2 regions of the Mesorhizobium sp. P2_E10 genome follow, and region 2 is predicted to be linked to the other one. Evidence: predicted binding sites of a transcription regulator. Region 2 holds the regulator's gene; the other holds the start of a gene.
What was found. Region 2 encodes HrcA, which represses chaperone genes, less so after heat shock. Its sites were predicted from a motif close to GTTAGCACTCNCNNNNNGNGAGTGCTAAC; they were not measured.

Region 1 (7,776 bases), on a different contig from region 2:
CAGGCCGAGCAGACTGTTGGTCGCCATGCCCTCCGGAAATACCGGTTCGGCCATCCATTTGCCGCCATAGAGATAGCAGCCCTTGCGCGGAAACCTGCCGAACGCCTGCAGCAGGCGGAAAACGGCGGGGGGACCCGGCAGCATCGGCTCGACCACTTTCAGGATCGGCGTGGCAATGAAGGCAGCTGGCTGAAACCCATCGAGGCCAGGCGTGTCGAAATCGCTGGGCAGCACGAAGGCCGACCCCATCGACACTTCGTTGGCCGCCCCGCCATGGTGGAGCAGCGCGGTCTTGCTGCCGCCGATGTTGAGGATGCGGCGCTGGTCCTCGCCGAGGCAAGCGACGAACGCCGTTGCCAGCGCCGACGCCTTCGCCAATGCTCTTGCCGGCCCGCCGAACAGGCCGGGAATGTGCGGCGCATGGGCCTCGTAGGCCATGACGCCTTCGCAACGCAGCCGGGCCAGCAGCAACTTCAAAGCTTTCGACAAGGCCTCCGGGCTGGCAAAGCCGCCGCGATGCAGCCCGACATCGATCTCGAAAGCGATGTGCAGCTCGGTGCCGAGTTCGGCTGCCAGCGCGCCATATTCCGCCAATCGCTCTTGCGTGTCGATCAGCCAACAGATGCGTGACCAGTCGGCGCTGCCTTTCGAAAGCTCAGCACGCGCCGCGTCGACCGGCATTGGCTTGCCGTACAACAGGTCGGCATCGGGGAACGCCTTCAGCACAGCTGCCGTGATCGGCGGATGGAAGGTCATGAAGCGGCTCGTGCCGAGCGCCTTGCCGATATGCGAAAGCAGCGGCAGGCAAGCCAGCGACTTGTCGACCAGCCGCACGGCAAGGCCTGGCGCCAGCCTTTCCCGGACCAGCGCAATGTTGTTGTCCAGCCGGTCGAGGTCGAGCAGCAGGCAAGGCTGGAAGATGCCGGCGGACCTCAGCGCATCCGACAATGCGGTGAAATAGGCGCTCATGGTTCGATGCCGAACAGCTCGGCCATATAGGGCGAAACAAAACGGTTTTCCGGATCGATGTCGCGGCGCACCGCCATGGCGTCGTCCCAGCGCGGATAGAGTTTTTTCAGCGCCGCCGCTTTCAGGCTGTGCATCTTGCCCCAGTGCGGCCTGCCGCCATATTTCAAGAAGATCGGCTCGGCCGCCCGCATGAAAGGCAGCGGATCGCTCGCCGCGTCATGGTGGATGGCGATCGAACAGGTCAGCCTGTTATAGAATGGCGAGAGCCAGAAATCGTCGGGTGCGACCGTGCGCACTTCCATCGGGAAATAGACCTGGGGAAAGCGCTTCTCCGTCAGTTCGATGATCTCGGCCAGCGCCTTTGGACCCTCCTCGAACGGCAAATGATATTCCATCTCGTTGAACTTCGTCTGCCGGTCACTGGCATAGACGTTGAGCCAGTCCTGCACATAGTCCTCCGCCGGCAGCTTGGCGATGGCGCCCAGGATCAGCCGGCGGCGCAGCGACGGCAGCCAGGCCAGCGCCGTGCGCAAGCGGCGCAGCGTCCTCAAGCCGGCCTCGTCCTCCTCCGGGGGCCGCTGTGTCGGTGCTGCATCGCTCAGATCACTGGCGATGAACTGGGCATAACCGGAAAACGGAATGTAGTAGAACTCGGCCGAGCGGTGCGCGGCCATCATCGTCTCGAAATCGCGCAGCATGTCGGCGATCGGCAACACCCATTTGCGGCGGCGCAGCCGGTAGGTGGCAATGTTGTTCAGCGTCACCTCGGTCAGCACGCCGAAGGCGCCGAGCGCGACGCCAATGGCGTGGATCGTCTCCTGATCGCTAGCCCCGGTGAAGTCGCGGACCTTGCCGAGCCCATCGACGATCTGAACCGTCTGCAACTGCGTGTGATAGGCGCCGAGCGTTGGGCCTGAGCCGTGGGTGGCGGTGCCGAGCGCGCCGCCGATGGCTTGCCGGTCGATGTCGCCCATATTGGGCAGCCCCTGGCCGATGCCTTGCAGGAGGTGCATCAGCGAGCCGAGCCGTGTCCCTGCCCTCACTCGTGCTTGATTTAGCTGAACGTCGTGCGACACCAGGCCCTCGAGCTTTTCCAGCGACAGGATCGTGCCTTCGGACTTCACCAGCGGCGTGAAGGAATGGCCGGCGCCGACGACCCGCACCGGGCTAGGCGCGGTACGCACCAGATCGCCAAGTTCGCCGGCGTCGGCGGGACTGGCGATCAGTTTTGGTTCAGCACGGACAAAACCGGACCAGTTGCTCCAGCTGTTCGACATGCTGCCTCCTCACCTAGGCAATTGCGCGGCGACGCCGCACCACGAGGACGAACAGGCCGAGCAGCGCCACGCTGGCAACGGCGCTGGCGGCGGCGAATTCCGGCACCGGCCTAAAATCCTTGCCATCGATCAGCAGCGACGCCGCGATCGGCCCGATTGCCAGACCGAAGAGCTGGGCGGCCGGCACCAACAGCACTGATGTCCGCGTCTCGTCGGCGGTGATCGCCAGCCGGATCTGATAGGGCACAATGAACAAGAGGATGAAGCCCATGACCAGCGCAGCGGCCCAGAACACCGTCAGGCCCGGGCCGCTGGCGAGCACCACGGAGCTGGCAAAAGCGATCACGCCGATCGCCACGATGGCAAGGCGGTAGTCGATGCGCGCCTCGAAGGCAGTCGCCGTCATCGCGCCGAGAACCTGCACCGCGAGGCTCGCCGAGACGATCAGGCCGACGGTGCGGCCGTCGATGCCGTATTGCGCGCCGAGCGGTTCCAGAAAGGCCCAGACTGAGCCGAAGAACATGAAGTAGCAGAAGACGGACAACAGAGCGGTGAGCGAAGGGACGGTCAGCACATTGGCCAGATTCTCGTCCTTGGGCAGCTCGGCATAGTCATCAGGCACAATGAAGGCGACCGCCAGCGAGGCGACGCAAACGACGGCAAGGACGATGAAGCCACCGACCGACCCGGCGGCCGGGATGACATAGAGCGCCAGCAACAATGCAAGCGCGCATTGCGCCAGGGTCTGCATGGTGACGAAATAGCCGCCGATGCGCTCGGCCCGACGCGAACGGGCGATCAGTTCGGTGGCGACCGCCACCAGCCCACCTTCGGCCAGCCCGGCGACAGCGCGCACTGATATCAGCAGGCCGGTGCTGACCGCATAGGCCGTCCACAAATTCGCCAGCGCCAGCAGGATCAAAAGCGCTGCACTTTTCCAGCGCATATTGTGCGCCGAGAGCAGCATCGCCACCACAGCCGAACCAATGGCAATGGCGATCATCTCCGCCGTGGCGACCAAAGCCAGTTCGTCGCCGCTGACATGTCCCTCGGTATAAAGCGCGCCGAGCAGCACCGGCTGCAGCCCGAGGATGAGCAGACCAACCGAACCGATCCACAGCGCCGAGGCAAGCTGGCCGCCGGTCGGGTTGCCGACCAGCCAATCGGCATTGTGCTCTGCCTTTGCTAACGTCACAGGTCCCTCCCCAGCGTCCTTGCCGTGCTTCAAAAAATCTGACAATCTGTCAGCATTTCTCAAAACTGATACTTGATCATATTTTTTGTCAAGCATGAAATTAGGACTGCCGCGGGAGATCTGGCGCATGAAAGAAGCAAGCCGGACGATGACCGAGCCGAGGCGCATGCCGAAGCAGGAGCGCAGCCGCGACCGCATCGACGCCATCCTGGCAACGACCATGCGGCTGATCGGCGAAAAGGGCATCGATGCCGTCACCATGAAGGAAGTCGGCATGCTGGCGGGCGGGCCGATCGCCACCGTCTATCATTACTTCCCCAACAAGTCGGCGATCCTGGCGATGCTCTATGAGCGGTTCTCAGAGGAAAGCCGCGCACGCTTCGGTGCCATCATCGCCGAGATTCACGGGCTGGACGATGTGACAGCAGCAGCGGACCGTCTGCTCGAAGACTACTATCGGCGCGTTGCCGAAGACCCCGCCATCCAGGATCTGCAGAATGCGATCCAGGCCGACAAGGCGCTGCAACATCTCGACATCGCCGAGACCCGGCAGCAGGCGAAGCTGTTCTGCGATCATGTCGGCCCTCTCCTGCAGCCGGAGAAGCGCGACCAGTTCGCCCGCGTGGTATTCCTGTTCTTTCAGCTTGCCGGCGGCGTCGTGCGTCTGGCACTGACCCAGGACGAAAGGGAAGGCCGCCGGACCCTCGAAGACTACCGGTCGATCATCCACACCCAGTTGCGGCTGTTTCTTTAGCCAGCGGAAGAACGCGAAAATTCCCGCGCATCGAAGGCGCCGCGCGCCTTGACTCTCGCCGGCCGCGCGCCTATTTCACGGCCACGTTAGCACTCGCCTTTGGTGAGTGCTAACTCATACGTCCGGCGCCGCCGGATGGAGGAACTGTTCTCACCGTTCTCATTCGAGGAAGAAAAAATGGCAAAGTCGAAGTTCCGCCCGCTTCATGACCGCGTGGTCGTTCGCCGGGTCGAATCCGAATCCAAGACGGCCGGCGGGATCATCATCCCGGATACGGCGAAGGAAAAGCCGCAGGAAGGCGAGATCATCGCCGTTGGTTCCGGCGCCCGCGACGAAGCCGGCAAGCTGGTCCCGCTGGACGTCAAGGCTGGCGACCGCATCCTGTTCGGCAAGTGGTCGGGCACCGAAGTCAAGCTCAATGGCGAAGACCTTCTGATCATGAAGGAATCCGACATCATGGGCATCATCGGCTGATTATCGGCCTCACCSTCAACTGAATTTTCGGGCTTGATCCCAAGCCCCTGCCAGGAGCTAAAACATGGCTGCCAAAGACGTAAAATTCTCCCGCGACGCCCGTGAGCGCATGCTGCGCGGCGTCAACATCCTCGCCGACGCGGTGAAGGTCACGCTCGGCCCCAAGGGTCGTAACGTCGTCATCGACAAGTCGTTCGGCGCGCCGCGCATCACCAAGGACGGCGTCACCGTCGCCAAGGAAATCGAGCTTGAAGACAAGTTCGAYAACATGGGCGCGCAGATGGTCCGCGAAGTTGCTTCGAAGACCAACGACATCGCCGGCGACGGCACCACGACCGCGACCGTTCTGGCGCAGTCGATCGTCCAGGAAGGCCACAAGGCGGTTGCCGCCGGCATGAACCCYATGGACCTGAAGCGCGGCATCGACCTCGCCGTMGCCGACGTCGTCGCGACGCTGATCAAGAACGCCAAGAAGATCAAGACCTCGGAAGAYGTTGCCCAGGTCGGCACCATCGCCGGCAATGGCGARGCTTCGGTCGGCTCGATGATCGCGGAAGCGATGCAGAAGGTCGGCAATGAAGGCGTCATCACGGTCGAGGAAGCCAAGACCGCCGAGACCGAACTCGAAGTCGTCGAAGGCATGCAGTTCGACCGCGGCTACCTCTCGCCCTACTTCGTCACCAACGCCGACAAGATGGTTGCGGATCTGGAAGACGCTTACATTCTCCTCCACGAGAAGAAGCTCTCCAACCTGCAGGCCATGCTGCCGATCCTCGAGGCTGTCGTGCAGACCTCGAAGCCGCTGGTCATCATCTCGGAAGACGTCGAAGGCGAGGCTCTGGCCACGCTCGTCGTCAACAAGCTGCGTGGCGGCCTGAAGATCGCCGCCGTCAAGGCGCCGGGCTTCGGTGATCGCCGCAAGGCCATGCTGGAAGACATCGCCATCCTCACCGGTGGCCAGGTCATCTCGGAAGACCTCGGCATCAAGCTCGAGAACGTCGGCCTCAACATGCTCGGCCGCGCCAAGAAGGTGTCGATCTCCAAGGAGAACACCACCATCGTCGACGGCGCCGGCAAGAAGGCCGAGATCCAGGGCCGCGTTGCCCAGATCAAGCAGCAGATCGAGGAGACCACCTCGGACTACGACAAGGAGAAGCTGCAGGAACGTCTGGCCAAGCTGGCCGGCGGCGTTGCCGTCATCCGCGTCGGCGGTGCGACCGAGATCGAAGTCAAGGAAAAGAAGGACCGCGTCGATGACGCCCTCAACGCGACCCGTGCGGCCGTCGAAGAAGGCATCGTTCCCGGCGGCGGCGTCGCCCTGCTGCGCGCTTCGCTGACCATCAAGGCAACCGGCGCCAACTCCGACCAGACCGCCGGCATCAACATCGTGCGTCGCGCACTGCAGGCTCCGGCCCGCCAGATCGCTGCCAACGCCGGTGCGGAAGCATCGATCGTTGCCGGCAAGATCCTTGAGAACAAGGGCGCGACCTTCGGCTACAACGCCCAGACCGGCGAATATGGCGACATGATCGCCATGGGTATCGTCGATCCGGTCAAGGTCGTTCGCACGGCTCTCCAGGACGCGGCCTCGGTCGCCGGCCTGCTGGTCACCACCGAAGCCATGATCGCCGAAGCTCCGAAGAAGGAAGCGGCTGGCGGCGGCATGCCTGGCGGCATGGGCGGCGGCGGCATGGGCGGTATGGGCGGCATGGATTTCTAATCCAGCCCTATCAGCCTTCAGATACGGAAGGGCGCCGAAAGGCGCCCTTTTTGTTTTGAGGTCGAGTTGTTAGGCCTCAGACGGCGGCATCGGCGCGTCGCCGCACTTCTCCTGCAGCCAGCACTGCGGTTTCGATCAGGGCTGCGACCTCATCAGCCACGGCCTGCAGCGGGGCGCGGTCGCGGGTGGCGCGGGCGATTACCATCAGCCCTTCCAGCGATGATTCGACCAGCAAAGCCAAAGCGTGCGCGCGGCGCTCGGGCACCCCTGCCCTGACGAAGGCCTGTTGCAGCAGACCTATCCATTGCTCGAAAGCCGAGCGGCACAATTCGGCCAGTTCCGGCACATCCGTCGGCGAATCCAGCACCACCGGCGCGATCGGACAGCCGAGCGAAAACTGGTTGTCTTCCAGCATGCGGCCGACCGCCTGGTAGATGTGGTGGACGGCGACCGCCGGATCGATCTCCGCGGCCAGCGCCTCACCGAGCCTCTGCGTCACCCCGGCGACGCTGTCGCGCGTCACCTCGATGACCAACTGGTCCTTGCCGCCGGGAAAATGAAAGTAGAGCGAGCCTCGAGGGGCACCGCTGGCGCTCAGAATGTCATTGAGCGAGGTGCCGTGATAGCCGCGCTGTCTGAGCAGCAGCGCCGTCGTCTCGAGTATGCGGGTGCGGGTATCGTTCGCCATGTCAACCTCTGTCAGCACTCAGCATTATAGGTCTTGCGTCGAATATGACAATCGGTCTACATAATATGTAGATCAGTCTATATATTCCAGAGGAGATCGACATGCGCAGCTACCGTCTTGAAGGGTCCGGCGGGACCGAATGCCTGATGATGCGCGACGAGGTGCAGCCGGAGCCGAAGCCGCATGAGATCGTGGTGAGCGTGCGCGCTACCTCGCTCAACCGGCGCGACACGATGATCCTCAACGGCACCTATCCGCTGCCGCCGTGCCAGGGCATCGTTCCCCTGAGCGACGGCGCCGGTGAAGTCGTCGCCATCGGCGATGCCGTCACCCGCTTTGCCGTCGGCGATCGCGTCACCGGCAGCTATTTCGCCCGCTGGATCGACGGCCGCATCAATGCCGGGTTGATCGACCAGCTCGGCTGCACGCTGGACGGCATGCTGGCCGAATACGCCGTCCTCGATGAGCAATGGGCGGCGCGGCTGCCCGACCATCTCGACTGGCATGAGGCGGCAACGCTGACCTGCGCCGGTCTGACCGCCTGGAATGCGGTGACCGGCGCAGGGATTCCTAAGCCTGGCCAATGGGTTCTGGTCATCGGTTCGGGTGGCGTCTCGCTGTTCGCGCTGCAGTTCGCCAAGCTGCTCGGCTGCCGCGTCGTGGCCGTCACCTCGCGCGCCGAGAAGGCCGACAGGCTGC
Region 2 (7,776 bases):
ACCGCAGCGGAAGAAAATGTGCCTGCCGTCGACCTTGCCGAGCAGATCGAGGCCGAGGATGTCGGTGTAGAACGCTTCGGCCGCCGCCAGATCGGTGACGTAGAGGGCTGATTCCAGGATGGCGGCGGGGGTCATCGTGAAGCCGAAGGTTACGCCACAGCCATCTGCTGCAGGCTGACCAGCCGCTGGATGCCTTTCTTGGCCAAGCCCATCAGCGCCGCGAACTGATCCTCGGAAAAAGGCTCGCCCTCGGCCGTGCCCTGGATCTCGACGATGCCGCCCTTGCCGGTCATGACGAAATTGGCGTCGGTACCGGCCGAGGAATCCTCGACATAATCGAGGTCGATGACCGGCTGGCCGTCATGGATGCCGCAGGAGATCGCCGCGACATGATCCTTCAGCACCTTGGCGACGCTGGCCATCTGCCGCGCTTCCATCCAGCGCAGGCAGTCGTAGAGCGCCACCCAGCCGCCGGTGATCGAAGCGGTGCGGGTGCCGCCGTCGGCCTGGATGACATCGCAGTCGACGGTGATCTGCTGTTCGCCCAGCGCCTGCAGGTCGACCACGGCGCGCAAAGAGCGGCCGATCAGACGCTGGATTTCCAGCGTGCGGCCGCCTTGCTTGCCGGCGGACGCCTCGCGGCGCATGCGCTCGCCGGTCGAGCGTGGCAGCATGCCGTATTCGGCCGTCACCCAGCCCTTGCCGGAGTTGCGCATCCAGCCCGGCACCTTCTCCTCAAGGCTCGCCGTACACAGCACATGCGTGTCGCCGAACTTCACCAGGCACGAGCCTTCGGCGTGCTTGGAGACGCCGCGCTCGAAGGAGATGGCGCGCATTTCGTCGAATTGGCGTTTGGAAGGGCGCATTCAGGCTGTTTTCCTATGTTTTTCGGAATCGTGGCCGGCTTGTAACCGCATGGGGCCTATGGCGCAAAGGAAAATGGCCGGACACAGACACCGGGCGGTCTGACACGGACACCGGATCTGGCACGGACACCGGGTGATCTGGCACAGAGACCGGGTTGCGCGGGCGCCGGTGAGGTCTATATCCTTTAGCCGGAGGTTTTTGGCTCGAATGACCAAGGCAGTCGCCGAACCCAGTTTGCTGTCGCCCGCGCTGCAGTCGCTCGATATGCGCTCGCGCGATATTTTTCGGCGCATCGTCGATTCCTACCTGAAGGACGGCGAGCCTGTGGGCTCACGCAGCCTGTCGCGCATCCTGCCATCGTCGCTGTCGCCGGCCACCATCCGCAACGTGATGAGCGACCTCGAGCATCTCGGCCTGATCTATGCCCCGCACATTTCGGCCGGACGCCTGCCGACCCAGGCCGGGCTGCGCTTTTTCGTCGATGCCTTCATGGAACTCGGCGACCTTTCCGACGAAGAGCGCCGCATCATCGAGGCGCAGGTGCGCGCCTCCGGCTCGGGCGCGACGCTGGAGCACATGCTGACAGAAGCCAGCCAGATGCTGTCCGGCATGTCGCGCGGCGCCGGCCTGGTGCTGACCGCCAAGAACGAAGTGGCGCTCAAGCACATCGAATTCATCCAGCTCGAGCCGACCAAGGCGCTGGCCGTGCTGGTGTCGCAGAATGGCGATGTCGAAAACCGTGTCATCGACCTGCCCGCCGGCGTCACCGTTTCGCAATTGCATGAAGCCTCCAACTTCCTCAACGCCCACATCCGCGGCCGCACGCTGGCCGAGGCGCGGGTCGAGATCGCCCGCATCAAGGAAGAGACCAAGGCGGCGCTCGACACGCTGTCGCAGGATCTGGTCGAAAAAGGCCTGGCGGTCTGGGCCGGCGCCGACAGCGGCCTGCCGGCGCGCCTCATCGTGCGTGGTCGCGCCAATCTGCTGGAAAATGTCACCGCCCACGCCGAGATCGAGCTGCTCAGGCATCTGTTCGAGGACATGGAGACGCAGGACGGGCTGATCCAGCTGCTCGACCTCGCCGAGGAAGGCTCCGGCGTGCGCATCTTCATCGGCTCGGAAAACAAGCTGTTTTCGCTGTCGGGTTCGTCGCTGGTCGTTGCGCCCTATCGCGACAAGGACGCCCGCGTCATCGGCGCGCTCGGCGTCATCGGCCCGACCCGGCTGAACTACGCCCGCATCGTGCCGATGGTCGACTATACGGCGCAGCTGATATCGCGCATGCTACGCTGAGGTGTATTGGTATTCAGGTGAGGTCGGCCTGACCTGAATCTCAACACAGCTCATGGCAAGGCTGCGCAAGGAGAAAAACAATGGCTTTCGAAGAGATCAAGGCGCAGATCAGCCTGTTGCTCGAAGAGATGGTCAACCAGCCGGAGGATCAGCATGAGGTGCAGGAACAGCTGCGCGAGAAGCTGAGGGAAATGCGGGCCATGGGCCTGCCGCTGCCGGCCGACCTGGTTGAGCTGGAAAAGCGCCTCGACGACGATTTCTACGCCGCCGGGAGCTGATCTCCCGATACCATTTCCGCGCGCTCAACGTTGAGGCGGAACGACTGTCGGGCCGGCTCGTTCAAACGCTTCGAAGCCAAGCCTTGAGGTCAGCATGATCCGATATGCCGGTCTGACGGCCATTTCCGTCGCCTTGTTTTTCGCCACGGCGGCATTTGCCCAGCAGGCGGATCAGCCGTTGCTGAAAGGTGAAGCCGCCTTTGGCGACTGGAGGGACGACAGGCCGGGCGTGCGGCGCCTGATCCGGCCTGAGGATCTGCCGGCGCCCTTCGTTACCGAATCCGCATCCAATGGCGCCGGTCTGGCAGACCGGCCGGAAGGCGCCAAGCCGATACTGCCGTCGGGCTTTTCGGCCGAGATGATCGCATCGGGCATCGCCAGCCCGCGCGTCGTGCGCGTCGCGCCCAATGGCGATCTGTTCGTCGCCGACAGCAGGGCCAACCAGATCCGCGTCTATCGCCTCACGCAGGGCAGCGCCAAGCCTGCCGAGGAAGCGATCTTCGCCAACGGCCTCACCCAGCCCTACGGCATCGCCTTCTATCCGCCAGGCAACAGTCCGCAATGGGTCTATGTCGCCAACAGCAACAGCGTCGTTCGCTTTGCCTATCGCGACGGCGACCTCAAGGCTTCCGGCCAGCCGGAAACCGTCGTCGCCAACATTCCTTCGAGCCACCACTGGACCCGCGACATCGCCTTCTCGCCGGATGGCAAGACGCTCTATCTCTCGGTCGGTTCCGGTTCGAATGTCGCCGAGGGCATGGGCAAGCGACCGAAGGGCGGCCTGGACGCCTGGGCGAAGTCGATGCCGCTGGGCGCTGCCTGGGGCGCCGAGGATGGTCGCGCCGATGTGCTGGCCTTCGACCCCGAAGGCAAGAATGGCCGCATCGTCGCAACCGGCCTGCGCAATTGTTCGGGCATGACGGTGCAGCCGGCCACCGGCGCGCTGTGGTGCGTTGTCAACGAGCGTGACGCGCTTGGCGACAATGTGCCGTTCGAATATGCAACCACGGTGAAGGACGGCGCCTTCTATGGCTGGCCCTGGTACTATATCGGCAACAATGAGGATCCGCGCCACAAGGGCGAGCGCCTCGACCTCGCCGGCAAGGCGACCATTCCCGACGTGCTGATGCAGGCCCATTCGGCGCCGCTCAACATTGCATTCTATACCGGCGGGAATTTTCCGCCCGACTATCAGGGCGATGCCTTCGTCGCCTTGCATGGCTCGTGGAACCGCGGCATCCGCACCGGCTACAAGGTGGTCAGGTTGCGGTTCAAGGACGGCAAGCCGACCGGCGAGTATGAGGATTTCATCACCGGCTTCGTCATCTCCGACGACGAGGTCTGGGGCCGCCCGGTCGGCGTGGCGGTGGCGAAGGATGGCGCGCTGATCCTGACCGAGGATGGCAGCGGCACCATCTGGCGCATCACCTATGGTGGGACCTGACCCACTGGTGCAATCGAATCCTGCCTTGAGGGAATTCACCCTCCCCCGGCTTTGCGCTAAAGCTGTCGCATGACCCTTACCGGATTCCTCGCCTACAGCGCCGCTCTCGGCATCGCCGCCGCCATTCCCGGCCCCGGCGTCACAGCACTTGTGGCGCGGGCGCTCGGCTCAGGCTTCCGCTCGTCGTTGGCCATGTCGTTCGGGCTGATGCTTGGCGACCTCACCTATCTCACCGCCGTGGTGCTCGGCCTCGCCTTTGTCGCCCAGACTTTTGGCATGGTCTTCCTGGCCATCAAATGGCTCGGCGTCGCCTATCTCGCCTTCCTCGGCTGGCGCTTCTGGACCAGCGGCATCACACCCGAAACGGTCGAGGCGAAAAAGGGCAAGGGCGGACTGCTGTCCAGCTTCATCGCCGGCCTCACCGTCACGCTCGGCAATCCGAAGACGATGATCTTCTATCTCGCCATCACGCCGACCATCGTCGACCTGAAGACCATCACGCTCGTCGACTACGGCATCCTGGTCGCGCTCACCGTCGTCGTGTTGCTGGTGGTGCTCGTGCCCTATCTCGCATTGGCGGCCAAGGCGCGCTGGTTCCTGAAGTCGCCGCGCGCGCTGAAAGCGCTGAACCGCACCGCCGCCGGCTTCATGGTTGGCGCCGCCGCAGCGATTGCCGCCCGCCAATAGGCGCGTTTCGGCCAAGCCATTCCAGAATCGGCTCGTTTCAGGAAACCGTTTTCCGATGCCGGGGTGCTTTAAGCACAGGCTCCACTCGGATATTTCCGGTCGACAGCTTATCGTGCCGGCCATACCCTGACGCTTGAAGTCCACTTGCCTGAAATCCTGGGAGCGAAACCAATGAACAAGCCCGTCACCTCAGCGCGCGTGCCTGGCCGCGGCCGCATCTACAACTCGATCACCGAGACGATTGGCGACACACCGCTGGTGCGGCTCGACAAGTTCGCCAGGGAAAAGGGCGTCGTCGCCAATCTTCTGGCCAAGCTCGAATTCTTCAACCCCATCGCCTCGGTCAAGGACCGCATCGGCGTGGCAATGATCGAAGCGCTCGAGGCATCGGGCAGGATCACGCCCGGCAAGACCACGCTGGTCGAGCCGACCTCTGGCAACACCGGCATCGCGCTGGCCTTCGCGGCCGCCGCCAAGGGCTACAAGCTGATCCTGACCATGCCGGAGACCATGTCGGTCGAGCGTCGCAAGATGCTGGCGCTGCTCGGCGCTGAACTGGTGCTGACCGAAGGCCCGAAAGGCATGAAGGGCGCCATCGCCAAGGCCGACGAGCTGGCCGCGACGCTGCCCGACGCCGTCATTCCGCAGCAATTCGAAAATCCCGCCAATCCGGAAATCCACCGCACCACGACCGCCGAGGAAATCTGGAACGACACCCATGGCGAGGTCGACATTTTCGTCGCCGGCATCGGCACCGGTGGCACCATCACCGGCGTCGGCCAGGTGCTGAAGAAGCGCAAACCTTCGGTCCATGTCGTCGCCGTCGAGCCGGAAGCGTCGCCGGTGCTGTCCGGCGGCCAGCCCGGCCCGCACAAAATCCAGGGTATCGGCGCCGGCTTCGCGCCAAAAATCCTCGACACCACCATCTATGACGAGATCGTCAGGGTCTCGAACGAGGATTCGGTCGCCAATGCCCGCCTCGTCGCCCGCCTCGAAGGCGTGCCGGTCGGCATCTCGTCGGGCGCGGCCTTGCAGGCAGCCATCATCGTCGGCTCGCGACCGGAGAACAAGGGCAAAAACCTGGTGGTGATCATCCCATCCTTCGCCGAACGCTATCTGTCGACGATTTTGTTTGAAGGGCTTGGCTCGTAGGTTTCGCTGGACCGCCGAAAAAACCCTCCGTGGCCGCTGCCGCTCGCTTGAGCGGGACGCGGCTTGCGTGTCCAATGGCCGCCGGCCTGCTTTGCGCAGGCCGGCGGAGGATTTCATGTACAAGCTCTACACGCGCCCCAACAGCGGCGGCTTCGTCGTCGAGGCAGCCCTTGCGCTGGCCGGAGTGCCGTTCGACCAGATCGACGTCCCGAAGCCGCCGGACCCGACCTTTCTCGACATCAGCCCGTTGAACCAGGTTCCGGTGCTGACCTTGCCGGACGGCAACTCGATCACCGAGTCGGCGGCCATGTGCATCCTGCTTGCCGAGCGTCACCCGGAAGCGGGTCTGGCGCCGGCAATCGCATCGCCTGCCCGCGCCGATTTCCTGCGCTGGATGACCTTCATGTCGTCGGTCATTTACCCGGCTGCCCTGAGGTTCTTCTACGCGCATCGCTACACGGCCGATCCCGGCGGCCTGGAAGCCGTCAAGCTGGCGGCGGTCGCCGAGATGGATCGCGGCTTTGCCATTCTCGACACTGCCCTCGAAAACCGCGACTGGCTGGTCGGCGACCGGCTCTCGCTGGCCGATATCTATCTCGTCATGCTGATTGCCTGGCATCCCGAGGTCGAAAAAGTTCGAACCGCCTGGCCGAACATCGAACGGCTGTGGGCCGGGTTGCGCGAGCATCCGGTGATGCGGAAGCTGAACACCTCGCATGACATGTGGCCGGCCTGAACAAATTGCCTGCAGCGAAGCGCCGCCTCCCGGCGCTCAATTCTTCAGCGCCGCACGCTTTCCTTGCAGGAACCGGCGCACCGCCGGGTCGCGTTCGAGGCCGATCGCCCGGTCATAGGCCTCGCTGGCCTGCGGTATGTTGCCGAGCCTGGCCAGCAGACCGGCGCGGGCCGCCCAATAGGGCTGGTAGTCGTCAAGCCGCTCGTCGTCACCCAGCACGTAAAGCGCCGCCAGCCCCGCCGCCGCACCTTCGGTCTCGGCAATCGCCACCGCGCGGTTGATCGACACCACGGGCGAACCGGCAATCATCGACAAGGCATCATAAAGCTCGAGGATCGCCACCCAGTCGGTCCTGCCGGTCAGCCGTCGTGTCGTGTGGGCGGATTGCAGGGCCGCCTCAAGCTGGTAGCGGCCGATGACGCCTTTGCCGGCGGCGCGCCTGAGCAAAGCCTCCGCTTCGTCGATTAGGGCATCATCCCACAGCGCAAGATCCTGCTCGGCCAGTGGCACATAGTCGCCCGCTGTGTTGCGCCGCGCCGCACGCCGCGCTTCGGCAAACAGCATCAGCGCCAGCAGCCCAAGAGCTTCGGGTTCGTCCGGCATCAGCGACGCGACCAGCCGGCCGAGCCAGATGCCTTCGGTGGCGAGGTTGCGCCCTCTCGTTTCTGTGCCGGCAGGGTCTGACCAGCCTTCGGCAAAGGCGGCGTAGATCGCCTCCAGCACCGTGTCCAGCCGCTCGCCGAGCTCTTCCCGCTCCGGCACGCGGAACGGAATGCCGGTCTCGCGGATACGTGACTTGGCGCGCACCAGGCGCTGGCTCATCGTCGCCGGCGACACCAGGAAAGCCGAAGCGATCGTTGCCGCGTCGAAGCCCAGAACGGTCTGCAGGATCAGCGGCGCCCGCACGCCGGCCTCGATCGCCGGATGGGCGCAGGCAAACATCAGCCGCAGCCGCTCGTCAGGCAGGTCCTCGTCGATCATGCGCGCCTCCATTTCCTCGGCGATCAGCTTGAGGTGGTCGCGCCCGGCCTCGCTGGTCAGCCGGCGTCTGACGGCGTCGACGCTGCGCCGCCGCGCCACCGCCAGCAGCCACGCCTCAGGCTTTTCGGGCACGCCGGTTTGCGGCCAGCGTTCAAGGGCTGCGGCAAACGCATCGGCCAGCGCGTCTTCGGCGCCAGCCACGTCGCGCGTGCGCGCGGCGAGATAGGCAACCAGCTTGCCGTAGCTCTGCCGGGCAGCCGCTTCCGCAGCCGCCCGTGCAATGTCTGGTCTACCGGCTGTCACGCAGTGTATGCTGGCATGTATTCTGCCATCGGCCA

Region 1: a site for HrcA is predicted at 4,281-4,309, ahead of groES (co-chaperone GroES). Genes of this name have one in related genera too.

What each region holds. Positions count from the first base shown of each region.
Region 1 is NZ_JBFUEK010000002.1:362,904-370,679, reverse strand. Features, by position in the region: gene AC1D0N_RS06595 (alanine racemase) at 1-969, opposite strand, end outside; gene AC1D0N_RS06590 (D-arabinono-1,4-lactone oxidase) at 966-2,246, opposite strand; gene AC1D0N_RS06585 (MFS transporter) at 2,260-3,441, opposite strand; gene AC1D0N_RS06580 (TetR/AcrR family transcriptional regulator) at 3,569-4,195, shown strand; gene groES (co-chaperone GroES) at 4,373-4,669, shown strand; gene groL (chaperonin GroEL) at 4,734-6,389, shown strand; gene AC1D0N_RS06565 (TetR/AcrR family transcriptional regulator) at 6,466-7,077, opposite strand; gene AC1D0N_RS06560 (zinc-dependent alcohol dehydrogenase family protein) at 7,179-7,776, shown strand, end outside.
Region 2 is NZ_JBFUEK010000001.1:62,759-70,534, forward strand. Features, by position in the region: gene AC1D0N_RS00325 (VOC family protein) at 1-135, opposite strand, end outside; gene rph (ribonuclease PH) at 150-866, opposite strand; gene hrcA (heat-inducible transcriptional repressor HrcA) at 1,075-2,160, shown strand; gene AC1D0N_RS00340 (hypothetical protein) at 2,241-2,438, shown strand; gene AC1D0N_RS00345 (PQQ-dependent sugar dehydrogenase) at 2,533-3,882, shown strand; gene AC1D0N_RS00350 (LysE family translocator) at 3,952-4,569, shown strand; gene cysK (cysteine synthase A) at 4,741-5,721, shown strand; gene AC1D0N_RS00360 (glutathione S-transferase family protein) at 5,837-6,457, shown strand; gene AC1D0N_RS00365 (RNA polymerase sigma factor) at 6,494-7,741, opposite strand; gene AC1D0N_RS00370 (YciI family protein) at 7,738-7,776, opposite strand, start outside.